DNA from 2 places in the Stenotrophomonas sp. STEN054 genome. Region 2 is predicted to be linked to the other one. Evidence: riboswitches for the same ligand, from Rfam matches in the RefSeq annotation. Region 2 holds a riboswitch; the other holds the start of a gene.

What was found. Region 2 has a riboswitch for thiamine pyrophosphate ahead of AC1VXD_RS14680 (TonB-dependent receptor). Riboswitches for the same ligand answer to the same signal wherever they lie in the genome.
Region 1: another riboswitch for thiamine pyrophosphate. It lies ahead of thiC (phosphomethylpyrimidine synthase ThiC); the one in region 2 lies ahead of AC1VXD_RS14680 (TonB-dependent receptor).

Annotation. Positions count from the first base shown of each region.
Region 1 is NZ_JBXFWG010000014.1:52,909-56,172, reverse strand. Features, by position in the region: gene AC1VXD_RS07775 (BCCT family transporter) at 1-1,356, opposite strand, end outside; TPP riboswitch at 1,539-1,640, shown strand; gene thiC (phosphomethylpyrimidine synthase ThiC) at 1,725-3,264, shown strand, end outside.
Region 2 is NZ_JBXFWG010000038.1:32,706-35,969, reverse strand. Features, by position in the region: gene AC1VXD_RS14680 (TonB-dependent receptor) at 1-1,649, opposite strand, end outside; TPP riboswitch at 1,720-1,814, opposite strand; gene AC1VXD_RS14675 (phosphotransferase enzyme family protein) at 1,909-3,036, opposite strand; gene AC1VXD_RS14670 (glycine zipper 2TM domain-containing protein) at 3,179-3,264, opposite strand, start outside.

The DNA.
Region 1 (3,264 bases), on a different contig from region 2:
GCCGCCGGCCAACAGCAGAGCCGCCGCGATCAATGCCACCGCTACGCCCCAGGCCAGCTTGCGCTTCAGCGGCGGATCGCCCGCCTCGTCGGTCGACATGCTGGCCAGCACCAGTACCGCCGAATCAGCAGAGGTGACGAAGAAGATCATCAGCAGCACCAGGGCGATGCACGACAGCAGCAAGGGCATCGGCATGCTGTCAAACATTGTGAACAGAACCGTCTCGTAACCGTTACCCAGTGCCTGCACCAGATCGGCATGGCCGAAGATCTGCGACCACAGCGCCGTGCCACCAAACACCGTGAACCAGAAAAAGCCCAGCAGCGTCGGCGCCAGCACGACACCGATCACGAACTCACGCACGCTGCGCCCACGCGAGATGCGGGCGATGAAGGAGCCAACGAACGGGGCCCAGGAGATCCACCAGGCCCAGTAGAAGATCGTCCAGTCGGCCACCCAGGTGCTGCCCGAGAACGGCGACATGCGCAGGCTCATGGTCACCAGTTGGTTGAGGTAGGACCCCAACGTGGTGGTGAAGGTGTCGAAGATGAAACCGGTCGGGCCGAGCACCAGCACGATGGCGGCCAGCAGTGCCGCCAGTGCCAGGTTGAAGTTGGACAGCCACTTCACCCCGCGCTCGACGCCACTGGCGGTGGATGCCATGTACAGCACGAAGGCGACCGCGATGATGGTCATCTGCAAGGGCACGCCCGCCTCCAGGCCGAAGATGCGCTCCACGCCGGCGCCGATCTGGATGGTACCGAAGCCCAGCGTGGTGGCCACGCCAATGGCCGTGGCGACCACCGCCGCGACGTTGACCACTTTGCCGATCCAGCCGCGGTGGTGGTGGCCGATGATCGGTTGCAGCATGTCACTGACCAGGCCGCGTCCATTGCGGTTGAACTGGAACCACGCCATTGCCAGGCCGATCAGCGCATAGATCGCCCAAGGATGAAGTCCCCAGTGGAAGAATGCATAGCGCATGGACGCGCGCGCAGCATCCATGCTCTGCGGTGCCAGCCCTTCCGGTGGCTTGGTGAAGTGGGAAATGGGCTCGGCCGCGCCCCAGAACACCAGGCCGATGCCCATGCCGGCCGCAAACAGCATCGACATCCAGCTCGCGCGTGAGAACTCGGGCTCAGCGTCTTCTCCGCCGATGCGCAGGTTGCCGAAGCGGCCGAAGGCCAGGTACATCAGGAAGGTCAGTGCAAGGAACACCACCAGCAGATAGAGCCAGCCAACGCTGCGGATGACATCGGCCAGGACCGACTGCACGAAGGTATTGAAGGGGCCTGGCGCGAAGCCGGCAAGAAGCACCAGGACGAGCACCAGTGCGATGGAAATGCGAAACACCATGAAGGAGCTTCTCCGATCAAGCGAGTGAGGGGAGCGAGCCAGAGCTTGCAGCGAGGGCCGTGCATGCGGCGCCGGATCACGTTACTGAACGGAATGTCATCGTGCCGTTAACGAGGGTTGGGTCCCGTTGCTCCGCAACGGGGCTCTGGCCCCTTTCCCCGCACCTTCGTGCTCTAATGCGCGGCAAGAAGCGGGGGTACCGCGGCCTGGTGGTCGCGGTTGAGATAGTCCCTTGGAACCTGATCCGGCTCATACCGGCGTAGGGAAGCTTTGCAGTGCAGCCGTGCCCGGAGTCCGCCCAAGGACCGTCCGGGCGCGGTGCGCAGTGCGCCGCCGCTTCGTCCCTGACCCTTCCTGGACGATGCCCGATGAACGCACAGCTCTCCGCCCTGCAGCAGCAGGCCCAGCAACTCTCCACGTCGGTGATCCAGCCGATTGCCGGTTCGCGCAAGATCCATGTGCCGGGCTCGCGCCCCGACGTACGCGTTCCGATGCGCGAAATCGTGCTGTCCCGCACGCCCGCACTGTTCGGCGGCGGCGACAACGCGCCGGTCACGGTATACGACACCTCCGGCCCCTACACCGACCCGGAGGCGCGGATCGATCTCTCAGCAGGTCTGCCGGCTCTGCGCCGCGGTTGGGTCGAGGAGCGGGGCGACACCGAACAGCTCGATGGCCTGAGCTCGGCGTTCGGTCGCGACCGCGAACACGATGCGAAGCTCGCCCCCGTGCGCTTTCCCGCGCGCAGCCTGCCACGGCGTGCGCGTGCCGGTGCCAACGTCACCCAGATGCATTACGCACGGCGCGGCATCATCACGCCGGAAATGGAGTTCGTCGCCATCCGTGAGAACCAGCGGCTCGAGGCGATCCGCGATGCGGCGCTGCTGCAGCAGCATCCAGGGCAGTCGTTCGGCGCCGCCATCCAGGACATCATCACCCCCGAATTCGTGCGCGATGAAATCGCCCGCGGGCGCGCGGTGCTGCCCAACAACATCAACCACCCGGAAACCGAGCCGATGATCATCGGCCGCAACTTCCTCACCAAGATCAACGCCAACATCGGCAACAGCGCGGTGTCCTCGGGGATTGCCGAAGAGGTGGAGAAGCTGGTGTGGGCCATCCGCTGGGGCGGCGACACGGTCATGGACCTGTCCACCGGCAAGCACATCCACGAAACACGCGAGTGGATCATCCGCAACTCGCCGGTGGCGATCGGCACCGTGCCGATCTACCAGGCGCTGGAGAAGGTCGACGGCCGTGCCGAAGCGCTGAGCTGGGAAATCTTCCGCGACACGCTGATCGAACAGGCCGAGCAGGGCGTGGACTACTTCACGATCCATGCCGGCGTGCTGCTGCGCTACGTGCCACTCACCGCCAAGCGTGTTACCGGCATCGTCAGCCGCGGCGGCTCGATCATGGCCAAGTGGTGCCTGGCGCACCGCAAGGAGAATTTCCTCTACACGCATTTCGAGGACATCTGCGAAATCATGAAGGCTTATGACGTGACCTTCTCGCTGGGCGATGGCCTGCGCCCGGGCTGCATCGCCGATGCCAACGACGCGGCGCAGTTCGGTGAACTGGAGACGCTGGGCGAACTGACGAAGATCGCCTGGAAGCACGACGTGCAGACCATGATCGAAGGCCCCGGGCACGTGCCGATGCAGCTGATCAAGGAAAACATGGACAAGCAGCTGCACGAATGTGGTGAAGCGCCGTTCTACACGCTGGGGCCGCTGACCACCGACATTGCACCAGGGTACGACCACATCACCAGTGCCATCGGCGCGGCGATGATCGGCTGGTTCGGCACGGCGATGCTCTGCTACGTCACGCCGAAGGAACACCTGGGCCTGCCCAACCGGCAGGATGTGCGCGACGGCATCATGGCCTACCGCATCGCCGCGCATG
Region 2 (3,264 bases):
GCCGCACCCAGGGTCAGGGTCTGCACCGGCACGTACTTCACGCCCACTTCCAGCTGGCGCGACTGCACCGACGGCAGGAACGCATCGGCGTTGGTGGTCCAGAACGGTGCCTCCTGGCCCAGCGAGATGCCGCGCACGTAGCTGCCGTAGACGTTGAGCTGGTCATTGGCCTTCCACACCAGCGCGGTCTGCGGCAGGAAGCGCGACAGGCGGCTCTGCCGCTGCAGGGCGCCGCGCTTGTCATAGGCGCGCTCGTCCAGGCGCACGAAACGGCCACCGGCCAGCCACTGCCAGTCATCGCCGAAGCGGATGCGGTCCAGCGCGAAGACGGCGGTCTGGCGGCTGTCGAGGCGGCGCGCGGACGGGCCCGGCTGCAGCGGCGAGGGCGCGTACACCGGCACCTGTGCATCGTGGATGTTGGCGCTGCCCACGTACTCGTTGACGCTGGGGCGGCGGTCGACGGTGCGGCGGAAATAGTCGGCGCCGACGGTCATCTCATGGCCGACGCTGCCGGTATCGAAGCGGCCGCGCAGTTCGCCGCGCGCCTGCTGGTTGCGGCGGGTGTCGTCCGGGCTGCGGTAATCGTAGATGTCGTAGTCGCCATTGGGCGCGAAGTAGTTGCCCGGCGTGCCGCCATCGGCGCACTGCGCGGTGTAGTAGCAGCCGTAGGCGAAGGCCACGTTGTCATCGATGACCGATCGGCTGTAGCCCACCGACACGCGCGACTGCCAGCGTTCGTTGAAATCGTAGGTGTGCAGGGTGGTGATGTTGGTGCTGGCGATATCCACCGGGCGCTGCCACGGCTGGTAGCCAAGCAGGTGCTTGCGGTCGACGCCGCGCGGCAGCTCGCTGGCGCCCAGCAGCTGATAGCCGGACACCGAGCGCTGCGTGCTGGTCTGGTAGTTGGCATCCACTTCCAGCTTGCCGCGCTCGCCGATGAACCAGTCAGCGGCCAGCGAGTAGAAATTGCGGTTGCCATCGGCGTGCTCGACGTAGGAGTTGCTGGCGTCCCACGCCGCATTGAGGCGCACGCCGAATCGCGGCGTGATCCAGTGGCCGACATCGGCAGCGACATAGCGCGAGCCTTCCGAATCGGTGCCCAGGGTGACGGTGCGCACTTCGGCCGGGCGCTTGCCCACGTAGTTGATGATGCCGCCCGGTGCCATCACGCCGGCGGCGAGGCCGGCTTCACCCTTGAGGATCTGCACTTCCTGCACGTTCTCCAGGGCCAGGCGCTGTTCGCCGGCAATGGCCAGGCCGTTGAAGCGGTAGCCGGTGGCCGCGTCCAGGGCGAAGCCGCGGATGGCGATGTTCTGGTAGTAGCCGACCGGTGCGTAGGCATCGCCCAGCGAGGCATCGTTGCTGGTCAGCTCGGACAGCGAACGCACCTGGCGGCGGTCGAGGTAATCGCGGTCGAGCACGTTCACCGAGGCCGGCGTGTCCTTCCAGCTGCCGCCGCCGAAGGCATTGGCGCGCGAGGTATCGGCCGCGGGTCTGCCGGCCTGCACGCGCACGGCGGCCAGCTCGGTCGGCGAGCGTTCGGCGCCAGTGGCGTCCACGTCGGGAGATGCCTCGGCAGCGCTGGCATGCAGCGGCAGGGCGGCGCAGAGGGCAAGGGCGAGCAGGGTGGGGCGCAGGCAGCGGTTCATTCGGTTCGTCTTCTGACAGCAAGGGAGACGAAGCGACGGCGCACGGACGCACCTGCCCGGAACGGGGGTGCGACTGCTGCTCAAAGCTCCCTACGCCGGTGCAAACCGGATCAGGTTCCAAGGGACTCTCTCAGCCTGGCAATCCAGGCACCCCCGCTTCAGATGGCCATTTCACTACAAATGGTGGCGATTTGCGAGCCACGGGTCGAAGGAGGGGTCAGAGCGCTTCCTGCGGAACGGGATCCGACCCCACCCAACCTCACGCCGCCGCGCGCAGCGCCTGCAGCAAGGCCTGGCCCGCCTTCGTGTGGAACCACGCCGGGTGCCCCAGCATGAACGGCTGCCACGCCACGTCGGCATTGGCGGTGGAGCCGGTGATGCCTTCGAAATACTCCACTTCGGACAGTGCGAAGTCGAAATGGACCATCGGCAACAGATCCGCCAGCAGCTGCACGCGCGCGGCCGACAGCGGCAGCACCTCGCGGTAGCCCTGCAGCAGGGCCAGGGCGATGTCGATGCGCACGGCGTCGTCGCCGCGTTCCAGTTCCAGCCAGGCCACGGCGTTGCGCTCGATGGCGGTGGCCAGGTCGAACAGCGCGCTGGTGGGCGAGGCCAGGCCGAAATCGAGCACGGTGGCCACCGCGCCGTCGGCATCCCACAGCAGGTTGGAGACGTGCCAGTCGTTGTGCGCCCACAGCCGTGGTTCGTCGCGCAGGCGTGCCGCCAAGCCCTCGTGCCAGGGCAGCACCTCCGCGCGCAGCTGTGCCTGCCAGGGAATGCGCGCCAGGTAGCGCGCCAGGCCGGGGCGGTTCGGCAGGTCGGCCTGCAGCGTGGCGATGGGATCGTCGGCGCGGATCAGGTCGTCGCGCGCCACCAGGATGTGGGTACTGCGCTGTGGCGCGTGGAAACCGGCCGAGGCCTGGTGCAGGCGCGCCAGCATGCGCCCGGCCTGCACCGCCTGCGCGCTGTCGGTCAGCAGCGACCACGACACCGCGTCGCGGTACAGGTCCGCACCCGCACCCGCGGCGTGCAGCTCGTAGGTCCACGGCCCGTGCTCGACGGCGGTCGCGCCGTCAGCGGCGGCCAGCACCTGCACCACCGGCACGCCGTGTGTGGCCAAGTGGGCGATGAAACGGTGTTCTTCCTGCAGGCAGCCGGCGCTGCGCACGCTGTGGTGGTGGCGCTTGATGAACACCCGGCCCATCACGCCCTGCACGATCGCGGCCGCCGACAGCGGGCGCGGGCTGTGCCAGTACAGCGTGCTGTCCGCCGCCAGTGCCGGGTACTGCGTGCACAGCCACGCCACTTCGTCGGCGCTGATCGCTGGCCAGTCGGCAGCGACCTCGTCGTTGTTGAGGCCCTGCACGCGATGGGGGGAAGAAATCATGCCGCAGCCGCTGCCCGGAAAGGAATCACCAAGGCTGCGCATTCAACGCCATGGACGCCGCCGGCGCAACCCGCGCTGGCAGTAACGAAAACGGGCAGATCCAGGATCTGCCCGCTGCCGGAATCATCACACTGAGGCGCGCTTACCAGCCGCGATGACGGCCGCGATCGTGGTAGTGGCGGCGGTCATGGCCACGGTCGTGGTAGCCGCGGCTGTAACCGCGGTTGT